Regions from separate parts of the Comamonas odontotermitis genome, predicted to be linked through region 2. Evidence: predicted binding sites of a transcription regulator. Region 2 holds the regulator's gene; each other region holds the start of a gene.
What was found. Region 2 encodes LexA, which represses DNA repair genes until DNA is damaged. Its sites were predicted from a motif close to ACTGTATNNNNATACAGT; they were not measured.
Positions count from the first base shown of each region.

Region 1: LAD35_RS05610 (DNA topoisomerase IV subunit B) is a predicted target of LexA. The motif match lies at 2,818-2,835, and genes of this name have one in related genera.
Region 3: LAD35_RS18175 (VRR-NUC domain-containing protein) is a predicted target of LexA. The motif match lies at 2,710-2,727, and genes of this name have one in related genera.

Region 1 covers NZ_CP083451.1:1,209,260-1,214,466, reverse strand. The annotation lists gene parC (DNA topoisomerase IV subunit A) at 1-609, opposite strand, end outside; gene LAD35_RS05610 (DNA topoisomerase IV subunit B) at 808-2,784, opposite strand; gene LAD35_RS05605 (MFS transporter) at 2,983-4,209, shown strand; gene LAD35_RS05600 (hypothetical protein) at 4,236-4,397, shown strand; gene LAD35_RS05595 (class I SAM-dependent methyltransferase) at 4,462-5,019, shown strand.
Region 2 covers NZ_CP083451.1:2,915,177-2,920,383, reverse strand. The annotation lists gene LAD35_RS13525 (crotonase/enoyl-CoA hydratase family protein) at 1-635, shown strand, start outside; gene LAD35_RS13520 (hypothetical protein) at 941-1,477, opposite strand; gene lexA (transcriptional repressor LexA) at 1,606-2,334, opposite strand; gene LAD35_RS13510 (asparaginase) at 2,450-3,448, shown strand; gene gloA2 (SMU1112c/YaeR family gloxylase I-like metalloprotein) at 3,460-3,918, shown strand; gene LAD35_RS13500 (hypothetical protein) at 4,090-4,278, shown strand; gene LAD35_RS13495 (beta strand repeat-containing protein) at 4,766-5,207, shown strand, end outside.
Region 3 covers NZ_CP083451.1:3,946,274-3,951,480, reverse strand. The annotation lists gene LAD35_RS18180 (RHS repeat-associated core domain-containing protein) at 1-2,011, shown strand, start outside; gene LAD35_RS18175 (VRR-NUC domain-containing protein) at 2,741-4,465, shown strand; gene LAD35_RS18170 (ATP-dependent DNA helicase) at 4,462-5,207, shown strand, end outside.

The DNA.
Region 1 (5,207 bases), 1.7 Mb from region 2:
GTTGTGGCTGGGGATTTCGGTTGCCAGACCCACGGCAATGCCGCTGGCGCCGTTCAACAGCGCAAAGGGCAGGCGTGCAGGCAACTGGGCAGGCTCTTCTTCCTTGCCGTCGTAATTGGGCACGAAGTCGACGGTGCCCATGTCGATCTCGTCGAGCAGCAAGGTGGTGATCTTGGCCAGCCGCGCTTCGGTGTAACGCATGGCTGCTGCGCCATCGCCGTCACGGCTACCGAAGTTGCCCTGTCCATCGACCAGCGGGTAGCGCTGAGAAAAATCCTGCGCCATGCGTACCATGGCGTCATAGATGGCCGAGTCGCCATGCGGGTGGTACTTGCCCATGGTGTCGCCCACCACCCGCGCGCTCTTGGCGGGAGCAGCGCCATGCGCCGCATTGGCCCCCGAAAATCCCAGACCCATGCGCGCCATGGTGTACAGGATGCGGCGCTGCACGGGCTTCTGGCCGTCGCACACATCGGGCAGCGCACGGCCCTTGACGACCGAGAGCGCGTACTCCAGATAGGCACGCTGGGCGTAGTTGCCCAGATCAAGACTGCCGCCGTCATCCGGCGGTGTGTTGGACAACAGGTCCAAACCGGTTTGTTCACTCATATTTTGATAGCTTTCTGCGCTTGATAGACGGGCGTCAGCAATGGTTTTATCTATTGATGCGGCGCCATTTGGTGCTAGAGCGGTGGTGGTTGCCTTATTCCGTGTCTCCACCATTCGAATACACGAAGGCGAAGCGAAGGCAGTGCTGTAGCACGACGAGCGAAGCCGACAAAGTCATCGGATGGTTGAGGAATGGAATCAGACGTCGATCTCCACATCGTTGCCGTGAATCTCCATCAGATCGCGCCGCGCGGCGGCTTCGCCCTTGCCCATCAGCTGGCCCATCACCTGCTGCGTCTGCTGCAGGTCGGAGTGCGTCAGCATTATTGGCTGCAGGCGGCGGGTGTCGGGGTTGAGAGTGGTATCCCACAATTGCTCGGCATTCATCTCGCCCAGGCCCTTGAAACGGCTGACCTTGCACTTCTCGCGCGCCACACCGTCCTTGGCGGCCTTGTCGAAGATGCCCTTGAGTTCAGCCTCATCAAGCGCATACAGTTTGGCCGCCGGTTTTTTGCCACGCGCTGGAATGTCCACGCGAAAGAGCGGTGGCCGCGCCACGCAGACATGGCCTGCATCGATGAGCTTGGGGAAGTGCTTGAAGAAAAGCGTCAGCAGCAGCACCTGGATGTGCGAACCATCCACGTCTGCATCCGAGAGAATGCAGATCTTGCCGTAGCGCAGGCCGCTCAAGTCAACCTCGTCATTGGGGCCGTGGGGATCCACGCCAATGGCAACGGCAATGTCATGCACTTCGGTGTTCTTGAACAACAGGTCGCGGTCCACTTCCCAGGTGTTGAGCACCTTGCCGCGCAGTGGCAGCACGGCCTGGGTTTCCTTGTCACGGCCCATCTTGGCGCTGCCACCTGCTGAATCCCCCTCGACCAGGAAGACTTCGTTGTAAGCGATGTCACGGCTTTCGCAATCGGTCAGCTTGCCGGGCAGCACGGCCACGCCGCTGCCCTTGCGTTTTTCGACCTTCTGACCCGCACGCTGGCGGGTCTGCGCGGCCTTGATGGCGATTTCTGCGAGTTTCTTGCCATATTCCACGTTTTCGTGCAGCCACAGCTCCAGAGCAGGCCGCACCATGCCCGAGACCAGGCGCACGGCATCGCGCGAGTTGAGGCGCTCCTTGATCTGGCCCTGGAACTGCGGATCCAGCACCTTGGCCGACAGCACATAGTTGGCGCGGGCAAACACGTCCTCAGGCATCAGCTTGACGCCCTTGGGCAGCAGCGAATGCAGCTCGATGAAGCTCTTGACCGCCTGGAACAGACCGTCGCGCAGGCCGCTTTCGTGCGTACCTCCCGCACTGGTGGGAATCAGGTTGACATAGCTCTCGCGCACCGGCTGGCCTTCTTCGGTAAAGGCCACGCACCACGAGGCGCCCTCGCCTTCGGCGAAGTTGTCATCGTGCTTGCCAGCAAAGCCCTCGCCTTCGAATACCGGAATGACCGGGTCCACAGGCAGGGTCTGCAGCAGGTAGTCCTTGAGGCCGCCCTTGTACTGCCAGGTCTGCGTGTCGCGGGTCTTGTCGTTGGTGAGCTGCACGCTCACGCCTGGCATCAGCACGGCCTTGCTGCGCAGCAGGTGCACCAGTTCGCCCATGGGCAGGTTGCTGGATTCGAAATACTTGGCATCCGGCCAGACGCGAACGGTTGTGCCCTGCTTGCGGTCGCCGCTGGTGAGCGCGCGCACCTTCAGCGGCTCGACCACATCCCCCCCGGCAAACGCCATGGTGGCGGCAGAGCCTTCGCGGTGCACCGTCACCTCCAGGCGTGTGGCCAATGCATTGGTGACCGAAACACCCACACCGTGCAGGCCGCCCGAGAAGCTGTAGGCGCCCCCCTGGCCCTTGTCGAACTTGCCGCCGGCATGCAGGCGGGTGAAGACCAGCTCGACCACGGGCGCGTGCTCTTCCGGGTGCAGGCCGAACGGAATGCCGCGACCATCGTCTTCCACGCTAATGGAAGCGTCGGTGTGCAAGTAGACGCGGATTTTCTTGCCGAACCCTGCCAGGGCCTCGTCGGCCGCGTTGTCGATCACCTCCTGAATGATGTGCAGCGGGTTGTCAGTGCGGGTATACATGCCCGGACGCTGCTTGACCGGCTCCAGTCCCTTGAGGACGCGTATCGAGCCTTCTCCGTATTCACTGGTAGACGTGTTTTTGCTTGCCATAACTTTCCATTCTAGCGGCTGCCATTGTAGATAGCTGTATGAATAAACAGGTAGAAGTTGTTAACGATTGGCTCCAGAGCGTGCAAAAACCTTCCTGGACTCCCAAATGGGCCTGAAACATGGCCGGTCAATATACGGGTGACAGCTGGTTTGCTGCGTTGCAGTAACAATTCTGTTATTACGAGACAGCCTAAGCATATGCAACACAACAACGCACAACATTTGTCCATCGCCCGCGTCCTGCTGTGCGGCGGAGCCGTGGTCACCTTGTCGATGGGCATTCGTCACGGTTTTGGCCTGTGGCTGCAACCCATCACGCAGGAGATGGGCTGGACACGCGAGTCCTTCGCCTTTGCGCTGGCCGTGCAGAACCTCAGCTGGGGCTTGATCGGCATCTTCACCGGCATGCTGGCAGACCGTTTTGGCGCCACCAAGGTGCTGGTGGCCGGGGCCCTGCTGTATGCGCTGGGCCTGGCAGGCATGGCCTGGGCTCCCAATACCGTGCTGTTTGCGCTGACGGCAGGCCTGTTGATCGGCATGGCGCAGACTGGCACCACGTACGCGGTGATCTACGGCGTGATCGGCCGGCAGATACCGCCAGAGAGGCGCTCCTGGTCCATGGGCGTTGCTGCTGCCGCAGGCTCGTTTGGCCAGTTTTTCATGGTGCCGGTCGAAGGCCAGTTGATCGCCAGCCTGGGCTGGCACAACGCGCTGGTGGTGTGCGCGCTGCTGGTACTGATCATCGTGCCGCTGGCCTTTGCCCTGCGCGAGCCCAATTTCCATGCCATCAAGAAGGCTTCAGCCGCAGGCCACCAGCAAACCATTGCACAGGCGGTGGCTGAGGCCTTCAAGAACCCGAGCTTTCTGCTGCTGACTGCAGGCTATTTCGTCTGCGGCTTCCAGGTCATGTTCATCGGCGTGCACATGCCCAGCTACCTGAAGGATTTTGGCCTGCCCGCGCACGTGGCCAGCTATTCTCTGGCGTTGATCGGGCTTTTCAACATCTTTGGCACCTACCTCGCAGGATCGCTGGGCCAACGCATGGCCAAGCGCTACCTGCTCTCAGGCATCTACTTCATCCGCGCCGTGGCCATCATCATCTTTCTGCTGGTGCCGCTGTCGCCCTGGTCGGTGTATGCGTTTGCGGCGGTGATGGGCTTTTTGTGGCTGTCGACGGTGCCGCTCACCAATGGCGTGATCGCCCAGGTGTTTGGCGTGCAGCACCTGTCCATGCTGTCGGGATTTGTGTTCTTCAGCCACCAGATCGGCAGCTTCCTGGGCATCTGGCTCGGTGGTTACCTGTACGACCACACGGGCAGCTATGACGCAGTGTGGTACGTGGCCATTGCGCTGGGCATCTTCGCGGGCCTCGTGAATCTGCCCGTCAAGGAAAGCCCCGTAAAACGCAGCACAGCCATTGCGTAAATGCCGCTGGGCGTACACTCGGCACCATGACCACCCCATCCGCCACCTCGCTCGCACCACGCCGCCGCCTGTGGCTGCGAGCAGGCGGCTGGGCGCTGGCTGCGGTGGTGCTGGCTGCCGTATTCATGCTGTACACGCAGCCCGAATTCATGGTGCGAATGGCCGACCATGTGTGGGCCTGCTTCTAGTAGCTTGAAAAACGGCATTGTGCGCCCGCCCACTATGCGCAACAAGCTCCATTTTTAATAGCAAATGCACTCTGGCAGCCTTCCTTCCGCCTGGATTACCCGCTTTGCACCACTGGTTCTGCGGAACGGAACGGCGCTTGATGTGGCCTGCGGCACTGGCCGCCATGCGCGCCATATGCAGTCACTGGGCCTGCAGGTGACTGGCCTGGACCGCGACGCTGCAGCCATTGATGGGTTGCGCGGTGACACCCAAGGCGAATGGATCGTTGCCGATATCGAAAACGCCCCCTGGCCGCTGCCCCATCAGCAGTTTGACGCCGTGGTGGTGACGAACTACCTGTGGCGGCCGCTGTGGCCGCACATTCTGGACAGTGTGGCCGCTGGCGGCCTGCTGCTGTACGAGACCTTTGCCGCAGGCAACGAAGCCTTTGGCAAGCCTTCGCGGGCCGACTTCCTGCTTCAGCCTGGTGAACTGCTGCAAGTGTGTGCGGGCTGGCATATCGTGGCTTTTGAACAGGGGCGCCTCACCGCCCCGGATCGCGTGGTTCAGCGCATTGCCGCACGCAAGCCGGGCGCTGATGGTGATGACGAGACGCCCTCGTCGCTTGTATACCCTGCCTGATGCGCAGCATTTTTTGCCAGCCCTTTGCATAACTTTGCGCAGCTGCGTGTGCCTGGGCATGGCCCCATCAGCCTGCAAGGCGCGCCAATAAAGGGCCTGGCACACGATTGCGCTTTGTCACAAGCTCCTCAGACCCTCTCCAATTTCCTCCTCATTTGGCTTCTAAAGTACATCCATTGGCTCTGCAG
Region 2 (5,207 bases):
TGACGGGCGAGGGCCCGGCATTCTCGTCTGGTGGTGATATCAAGACCATGCAGGAGCAGTCGTTTGGCGACGTGGACGGTATGCGCATCCGCGAGGACTACCGCCAGGGCATCCAGCGCCTGCCGCTGGCGCTGTTCAATCTGGAGGTGCCGACGATTGCCGCCGTGAACGGCCCTGCTGTGGGCGCGGGCCTTGATCTGACCTGCATGTGCGACCTGCGTGTGGCGTCGGACAAGGCCAAGTTTGCCGAGAGCTTTGTGAAGGTGGGCATCATTCCGGGCGACGGTGGCGCCTGGCTGCTGCCGCGCGTGATCGGCATGTCGCGTGCAGCCGAGTTGTCGCTGACCGGCCGCATGATCGACGCTGCTACCGCGCTGCAATGGGGACTGGTGTCACAGGTGGTACCGCATGACGAACTGATGCCTGCTGCCCGCGCGCTGGCGGAGGAAATTGCCGCCAACCCGCCGCAGGTCACCCGCATGACGAAAAAGCTCATGCGCGAAGGCATGCACCAAAGCCTGGCATCCATTCTGGAGCTGTCGGCCGCCTACCAGGCGCTGGCCCACCAGACCGCAGATCACCGCGAAGCGGTCAGCGCCTTTCTGGAAAAGCGCAAGCCGGATTTCAAGGGTTGAAGCAGCCCGGCAAATGCAATACGCAATACCGGGCACAGCAAATTAAGCAGGAATAGCAAACAGATGGCCGCTCAATGCGGCCATCTGCGCTGCCGTCTACATTCTTGGGTATAGAGCGACTGAACGGCGTGCAGCCAGAGCTTGTGGCCTGGCCGCAGAGCCGGTTATGCAGCAATTTCGAAACCGGCTTCATGTGCGGGGTGGCCGCACGCCATGCAGCGCAAGCGAACGCAACTCCGCCAGCAGGCTTTTCGTGTCGCGGTTGGTCTGCGTTTGGCAGGCTCCTGGGTGCTGTGCAACGCCTCTCAGCAGTGCTGGCGCTCCAGCCGTTCCAGTCGCTCCAATTCTGCGCAGATATCAGCCATAGAGCCGGTCATCGCCCAGCGCATGCCACGCTCGCGCTGCAGGCTGGCAGGCTTGGCCCAGTAGCGTTTGATGGAGGCATCATTGGCGGCCTGGGCGCTGCAGCGTTGCACCGACAGAAAGATATCGCTGGCGGCCTCTGCGGTTGTCTGGGTGCGGCGACGGCTGGCGGGTTTGCGCGGCAGGCGGATACGGTCAATAGGGCGATCAACAGGGCCTTGCACCGGAGCGACAGGTTTGTCGTCCGGGGCGTCCAGCAGGCTCATCTGTCCTGTGGTGCTGCGCTGGGCGGCAGACGATGCAGACAGAAAGCAGTGCACCTGGGCTGCATGCTGGCCATCATTGGCTGCACCACGGTGGGCCTTGCGACCACGGCGCACTGGCAGAGTGGACAGGGTGCGGCTGACCATGTGGAAGATGGGCGAGCCAGCGACGAGAGAAAAGGGCGCGAGGGCGCGCAATGCTGCAGCGACGAGCATAGGGACTCCTTGTGTACGGGAACGACAGCAGGATTGCTCATGGCAGACGCCGACCTCAGGGCAGTGAGATGGTTCCCACGGCGCCCGCTACCTGAAGCTGGGTCACATTTTTACGGCAGACGTGCTGTCTACATCAGCATCGTGTTGCGTATCAAGCCAACGGCGATGCCTTCAATCTCGAAAGGCTCGCCGGGCTGCACGACGATGGGCAGGTAGTCGGGGTTTTCAGCCAGCAACTCGATCCCGTCCTTGGTGCGCTGCAGGCGCTTGACGGTGACATCGTCTCCCAGCCGGGCCACGATGATCTGGCCGTTTCGCGCTTCGCGTGTGGATTTGACAGCGAGCAGGTCGCCATCCATGATGCCTGCATCACGCATGGACATGCCGCGCACCTTGAGCAGGTAATCGGGCTGTTGTTGGAACAGGCTGCCTTCCACGCTGTAGGTCTGGTCGACATGCTCCTGCGCCAGAATGGGCGAGCCTGCCGAGACCCGGCCAATCAGGGGTAGCGACAGTGGCGCCAGCTCCTGCACGATGCGGCCCACACTCGCTGCCATGCTGGAAACCCCTGCGGAGAGGCCGGCCAGCGGCGAAGAAAACCGCGTGCCGCGCGCCGCATTGATGGAGCGCACCGTGTCATTGTTGAGGCGGATGCCGCGCGAGGTACCGCTGACCAGTTCGATCACTCCCTTGCGGGCCAGGGCCTTCAAATGGTCTTCTGCCGAGTTGGCGGATTTGAAGCCCAGTTTGCTGGCGATTTCGGCACGGGTAGGGGGAGCACCGGTGCGCGAGATGGCGGTCTGGATCAGGTCCAGAATTTCTTGTTGGCGCGCGGTCAGTTTGGGGTGGTCTCGCATAAGATCTCCGTGTGATCTGTGGTGCCAGGTGCACTGCCGGTGGGCTGTGCATTCAAACACCTGTACATCAATCCAGTAACTGTATTTTTAACCAGTTTTTTCGGAGAGGCAAGCCTTGCAGCAAAAAATTTTGATCCTGGGCACTGGCGGAACCATTGCAGGTATGGCGGAAGATGCCGAGCACCCTGGTAAATACCGTGCGGCGCAGCTCTCCATCGGAGCCTTGGCGGCAGCGATCCCTGGCATTGAAAAGGCTGCTGGTGGCAGCCTGGATGCGCAGCAGCTTGCGCAAATCGATAGCAAGGACATGGACGACACGGTATGGCTGGCGCTGTTGCATGCATGCGACAAGGCACTGCACGACGATGCCGTGGCAGGCATCGTCATCACCCATGGTACGGACACGTTGGAGGAAACCGCATGGTTTCTGCACAGTTGTCTGGGGCGCCTGCCCAAGCCTGTGGTGCTGACATGCGCCATGCGACCGGCCAATGCCCTGATGCCGGACGGCCCCCAAAACCTCAAGGATGCAGTGCTTGCCGCCGCCGCACGCACTGCCGCCGGTGCGCCCTTGCTGACAGAAGTGGTTGCCATCACGGGTGGCGGCGAGTTGCACAGCGCCCAATGGCTGCAAAAAGCGCATCCACACCGGTTGATGGCCTTCTCATCGGGTGAGCAGGGGGCTATCGGCTGGGTGGGGAGTGAGGGGGTGCGCCTGCGTGACGGTCAGGTGCCCGGCGGCTTGACGACTGCCAAGGCATCTCTCGCTGTGCCCAGCTTGCCTGCGCCAGAGGCCTGGCCTTGGGTAGAAATCATCACCAGCCACGCAGGCGCGCGAGCTGCTGCTGTGGATGCCCTGCTGGCGCAGGGTGTACAAGGCCTGGTGGTGGCAACCACCGGGGACGGCACGGTGCACGAAGCGTTGCAACCGGCCCTGGCGCGTGCCCGCAGCCAGGGCGTGCCCGTGTGGCGCAGCAGCCGTTGCAGTGAAGGCGTGATCAGCGGCGGCAGGCTGCCGGTGCATGCCGACCTGGGGGCAGAGCTTGCCGTGGCACTCAACCCTTACAAAGCACGCGTCAGCCTGCAACTGGCCTTGCTGGGCGCTTTGCGTTGATAGGGTTTGCTATGAAAAAGGAAGCTGTTGGCGCTTGTTCTTTGGGCGCTGCAAGCCAATTTTCAGCAAATATCAGCAATCCTCTGGGGGCCAGCGGCCTGCACCATGTGGCCCTGATTGCATCGGACTATGCCCGCTCCAAGGCGTTCTATACCCATACCCTGGGTTGCACGGTGATTGCCGAGGAATACCGCGCTGCCCGTGATTCCTGGAAGCTGGATCTTGCCGTGCCCGGCGGCGGGCAGCTGGAGCTGTTCTCGTTTCCATCGCCGCCACCGCGCGTGTCCCGGCCCGAGGCCTGCGGCCTGCGCCACCTCGCCATTGCCGTGCAGGCGGTGAAGGCTGCGCACACTTATCTGGTTTCGCAAGGTGTGATGTGCGAAGAGATTCGTCTGGACGAGGTGACAGGCAAGCGGTTTTTCTTTTTCAGCGACCCGGATGGGTTGCCGCTGGAAGTCTATGAGAGGTGAGGGTAGGCATCGAAGCGCTAGCGTACCTACCCAGCAGACCAGGCGCACCCGCGCATAACGTTGCACCAACGATGTGTTTGCCCGCCTCAAGAGCGTGTCCTTAAGCTCTTCGTTCCACCTCAGCGATTTTGGAGGACGAGCTATCAGGCGCAGTGCATAGCCGGTAGCCTGTTGTTTGCATTCACTGCTGCGGCGCGTTCAAGGCCAGAGCAGATGGCGTCTCTGATCGTGCAGGACGAAAAAGACGTGGTCATCGGCCATGAATTGAACCTCTCACTCCCTTCAGCCTTTATGTATTGCGGATTCAGCATTCGTGTGAATCGATGGCTTCAAGCGCCGCAATCCTTGCTGGTATTTTGAGCGAATCCTCGCGGTGATTTCTTATTAATAAACTTCCTATATCAATTTTCTAATATTATTAATTTAAAAAATATTCTACATCGATAAAAATTTTAATGAATGATGGATCGGTGTTGTGAAAATTTTACCGGGGTAATTGAAGATTTATAGCGTTGAAAGTATGCAAGTATTTGGAAGATATTGATTTTTATATTTTCAAAAAAGGGGAAGTTGATTTGTTTTTCGTTTGGATTTTTTAAAATCCACACAATGTATACTAATTTTTAATTTTACTTTTTTATAAAAATATACATGAGTAATGGAAGCGCCATTATTTGAGTGTTGAAGGCATCTTGGTTTTTGCATGTTGTAGATGAAGAATCTGTGAGAATCGATTACTGGTAAATCAGGGCAAGCCTTGTTGGTATGCGGAAGCAAGGATTTGCAAGTTCAACAGCCTTCAAATGGCGTTGATAGATTGATTCGATTCTCGATTCAAGGAGGAGTAATGCAATTACCGCTTTCATCAAAACGAGCGCCCCACCGCGCCGCTTGGGCCACTGCCTGCGCCGCTTGGCTGCTGGGCTTGGCCGGGCTGGCGCCGCAGGCGCAGGCAGCGTCGGTAACGGGCGTATACGGTAGCTACGGCGGGTATTGGGCTTCGTCCGATTTGGCCCTCAACCCCATACAGCCCGATGGCAGCAATCTGCTGTTGGGTTTTACGGTAAATGGCGTCACCTATGGGACTGGCATAAACAATGCTGCCCTCACGGCCAATGGCGTAACATTTACGCCACAAGACTTCCGTGCGTTGAGCATGGCTGGTCTGACCGCATCGGACGCCACTACCTATATTGGCATTGGTAGCAATTGGGGCGGTGTAGATCAAGCTGCAGCCTATCCTGGCGGCGAGGTGCCAGCGAACTCCGGCTATCCCTGGTCATATTACC
Region 3 (5,207 bases), 1.0 Mb from region 2:
CGATAGTGCGAGCCTCAAAGTTAAGGAGGTAATAAAATTTTCTGATGATCGTATCGATCAAAAAATTGACTACTTTTATGATGCTGATGGTCATCTAATTAAATACGAACAAAATGACCGCAGTGGTACCTTGATTAGTGGTGCTAGTTATAAAATAGATATTCAAGGAAGAGTTATTGAGAGCCTTATCCGATATGGGAAAATTGATGGATTTGCCGAGATAAATTTGACTATTGGCCAGAGTTTTAATGTTGATGGACAATTGAAAAGCAATTTATATTCGGATGGCAGTAGTCAGCGCTATAAATATATTAATGGGTATTTGAGTGAAGTTATTCTTCCGAATGAAAGTATTATCAAATATGATGATTATCAATGGATGATGCCTGGAAGTATTAGTGCGCCAGGTGTTGTTAAGAGAATAATTTATGACAATCTGCAGCAATCTATTGGTTTTGAAATAAAAAATCATAACAATAAAACTTTGGCAAAGCAATTCCTTCAATATGATTTAATGGGGAATGTTGTTCAAACTAAATCTGAGATTGGTCAGACTGATTACTATTATGATCGCATGAATAGAATTGTAGGAATTGAACCGGATGATAGTTTGAAAAATCTAGGCCTGCCCAAAGAAAATTATGATTATGACCCATTGGGTAATCGCATAGGGAGCAGGCATCAGCTTGGTGTATGGAGCTACAATGCGGACAACCAACTTACTCGATACCCGCGATCTATTCCATTTGGTACGGTATCTGTTTTAGATACTGAAGTCAGCTATATCCCTCAGGGTCATGTGCAGAAGGAAGTAAATGGTCAAGAAAAAAGAGAATATGAATATAATGCCGCAGAACGCGTTATTAGGTTTGTGAAAACTTTGAATAATCAAACCTCTCCAGAGGTGGAGTCTAGTTATAAATATGATCCTTTTGGAAGGCGGATTGCAAAGAATATTAAAAATAATAAGGGTGAGACTACCACTTGGTTTGTCTATACCGAAAATGCACTTGTGGCAGAAGTTAATGAGAATGGTCAAATCACAAAGGCGTATGGATTTAATCCTCAGACGGGTCAGCAAGGACTGTGGAGCACCGATCCCCTGTGGCAGGCAAGTGTCATTGACAGTAGCTTGTCAAATATAAATAGTCAGTACCATTATCTGCACACAGATCACTTGGGGACGCCTATACTGGCAACATCTATTGATGGCGATGTAAGTTGGAAGGCCATTAGTGAAGCCTTTGGGGCGACGAACATTTTACCAGAGAGCAGCATTTTGGTAAATTTTAGATTTCCTGGACAGTATTACGATAACGAGACTGATACCTCATATAACTTTCATAGAGACTATAATTTTAATTATGGAAGATATATTCAAGCCGATCCGATTGGGCTTCGTGCAGGAGTCTCTCTTTATGCATACGCAAATTCAAATCCATTAAACATAATAGATTCACACGGTTTGCAGTCGTTTGATCGATTTAATAAATGCAGTAAATTTCGCTGGGGTGATTATTACAATAGAGTTGGGGGGGCCAGTTCTGATGTTGTTGGCTTAAATTCAATAGGATTATTAGATGAATTTATAAAAACGCCGTCTGTTAGTTCCGCAATGGAAAGTACTTTTTCTTTTTACAAAAACCGCCTTCGGCAAGTACTGGAAGGAAAGTGTGGAAGTGCACAAAATTACGCATGCCTAAGTGACAATAAGATTGTTAGTGAAACTATTAGTGTTCAGGAATTTGATGGCGACTATGCAGTAGCTGACGATGGCGATTGTATGGAGCCAATTGGAAGAGGGAAATTATATAATAAAGGGACTTGCTCTGGGAGTTTGACTTGTAACACCGGAGAGTATCATGGAACTTGCTCGCTGCGTTTTTATATTCGAGATGCATATAAAAATCCTTGGGATTATTATAGCTTGGCAGAGAAGGTGGGTGTTAACTTTAATACTGGGACGCCGTATAAAATTCATGCAGACTGGTTTAAATCTAAATCATGGTAGCAAAGCGAAGATTGGTATTTTCTCTATGCGTAAAAATAATAATTGTATACATCGCAATTAAGATTTTCATCACTTTTTTACTGCTTTTTTTTTCAAAATCAGCAAAAAAAAATATCTTGTATGATTCCATATTTTTTGGAGTGCTCGAGGGGGGGGTTATATTAGTGATTTTGATGTGCTGTTTAATTTTTATTTTGCTAAAAATTAAATACAAATTCTACCTAAGGTCGAGTATTATAATTTCTATACTTTTCTATTCAATTGTGAATTCGATCTATATCCTGATTGGGGTTGATGAATATTTTATACTCACCATATATAGTGGCATAGTATATGAATTGTTTGTAATTTCTATATATTCATTTTTTTGTTTGTTATGGGGGTATATTTGAGTAGATTTGTGAAATCGAGTGGATGGCATTAATGCACTGATGGTGTGTGGCGAGCGGGTATGTTTGTGCGGCGGGTACAGTCGACGCTCAACAATGGGGAGCATCTCAAAACCTCTGTTCTGAAAAATCGGCATCAAAAAATCAAAGGGTTGCGAGACGATTTTTTGAAATTTCAGGGGTTTTGAGAGGTTCTCTTTTGTATGACGCATTGAGCCAGCCGCTTGCTTCGCCTAGCAAAGCCAGGGCGCCATGCACGCGCATGAATCCCTGCTTGCCTGTGACGGTGGAGTGACCGCAGTGAATGGTGCTGTATGAAAAAACAGTATCATTTGCGCAAATGCTGCCGCCCCACCGTTTCTACTACCTGCACAACTTTCAGCGTGCGCTCGACTGGATTGGCGAGCGCTATGCGGATTTGCTGGATGTGCGTGAGCAGGCGTTTCTGGCCGGTTTTTCCGGGCTGCCGCAGCCGTCGCAGGCGCTGCTGGTGCGCATGCTGATGCGGCGGGGACCGTGGTTTCGGGCGGACAAGCTGGTGTACGAGGAAATCCCCGATGTTCGGGCGGCCGCAGGCCCGTTGCTCGCGCAAGGCTGGATCGATGCGGATGCCGCCATGGCGCTGGACGAGCTGTTTGCGCTGCACACCAAGCCAGAGTTGCTGCAGATACTGAATGATTTTGGGCTGCAGCGCTCGCTGGGTAAGCGCGAAATGCTTCAAATTTTGCAGCAGACCGAACCAGAGGCGAAGCCCTACGCGGCATGGTTTCCTGCTGCTCCGCATGCGGCATGGCGCGTGGCGATCAGCGATCTGGCCGAGCGGCTGCGGCTGATGTTCTTTGGCAATCTTCACCAGGATTGGTCGGAGTTTGTGTTGGCCGATCTGGGCATCTTCCAATACGAATCGGTGGCGTTCGATGCGCAGTCGCGGGCTTTCCAATCGCGTGCCGACGTGGATGGGTATCTGGCCCTGCAGCAGCTGCGCCAGTTGCTGGACGAGAGCGGGGATGCGGCGGCAGTGCTGGCGGCCATTGACGATGGCCGTGGCGAAGACTGCTGGCGCAACCCCTGGCTGGAGCGGCGCCGCGCCAAGCTGCTGCTGCGCGTGGGCCAGGCCTGTGAGCGTGCGCAGGATTGGGCGCTTGCCAGCGAGGCGTATGCGCGGTGCAACTACCCGGGCGCGCGCCACCGGCGCATTCGGGTGTTGGAGCGGCAGGCGCTTTTTGGCGATGCGCTTGCTCTGGCGCGGACGGCGCAGGCTGCGCCGGAGAGCGACGAGGAAAGCCAGCGCATTGCGCGCATGTTGCCGCGCCTGCTGCGCAGCCTGGGCGAGGCCCGTCCTGGCCGCCGCGCCCATCTGCAGCCCGAGGTGGCGCAGATGCGCATCGATGTGGAGCTGGAGGCGCCACGGCCGCCCACAGCTGTGGAATACGCACTGCGTGACCACTGGCAGAGCGGTGCGGCGCCGGTGTTCTATGTGGAGAACGCGCTCATCAACTCGCTGTTTGGCCTGCTGTGCTGGCCAGCCATTTTTGCGCCGCTGCCAGGGGCATTTTTCCACCCTTTCCAAACCGGCCCGGCAGACCTGGGCGCGCCTGATTTTGCAGCGCGCAGAGCAGCGCTGTTTGATGAATGCCTGGCGCTGCTCGATGGCGATGGCTGGCGCGAGGTGATTCTGCAGCGGTTTGACGCCAAGGCGGGCACGCAGTCGCCCTTTGTGTTCTGGGGCACGCTGACGCCCGAGTTGCTGGCGCTGGCGCTGGCCTGCATTCCTGCGGCGCATCTGAAGCTGCTGTTTGCGCGGCTGCTGTGCAATGTGAAGGGCAACCGCAGCGGCTTTCCCGATCTGGTGCGCTTCTGGCCCGCAGAGCAGCGCTACGAGCTGGTAGAGGTGAAAGGCCCGGGCGACAAGCTGCAGGACAACCAGATCCGCTGGCTGGAATACTGCGCCGCGCATGGCATTGCGGTGCGCGTGTGCCATGTGCGCTGGCGCGATGGGGAGACGCTCTCTCGGGACGCGCCAGACGAGCCCAGCGTGGACACATCGGGTGGAGGCACTGCGTGAGCTACGCCGTTGCCGTGCGCGCGTTGTGCGAGTTCACGGCCCGCGCGGGCGATCTGGACTTGCGCTTCACCCCTGCGCCCACGGCTCTCGAAGGCACGGAAGGCCACGGCATCGTGCGCGCACGGCGCAACCAGGGGTACGAGGCGGAAATCAGCCTGTCCGGCCAGTGGGAGGATCTGCTGGTGCGAGGCCGGGCCGACGGGTTTGACCCGGATGCGCAGCAGCTGGAGGAAATCAAGACCTACCGTGGCCAGCTGGAACGGGTACCCGCCAACCACCGCGCGCTGCACTGGGCGCAGGCCAAGGTGTATGCGCACCTGCTGTGCCAGGCGCGTGGCTTGCCGCAGATACGGGTGGCGCTGGTGTATTTCAACATCGGCACGCAGCAGGAGGCAGTGTTGGCCGAAACCTGGGACGCCGCGCCGCTGCAGCAGTTTTTTGAAGGGCTTTGTCAGCGCTTTCTGGCCTGGGCGCGCAGCGAAGCGGCGCACCGCAGCGCACGCGATACGGCGCTGGCGACGCTGCGGTTTCCGTTTGCGCAGTTCCGCGCCGGGCAGCGCGAGCTGTCGGTGGCGGTGTACCGCACAGCCAGCACCGGCGAGGCGGGCGCCTGCCTGATGGCGCAGGCCCCCACAGGCATCGGCAAAACGCTGGGCACGGTGTTTCCCATGCTCAAGGCCTGTGCCACACAGGGGCTGGACAAGCTGTTCTTTCTGACGGCCAAGGGCACCGGCCATGGGCT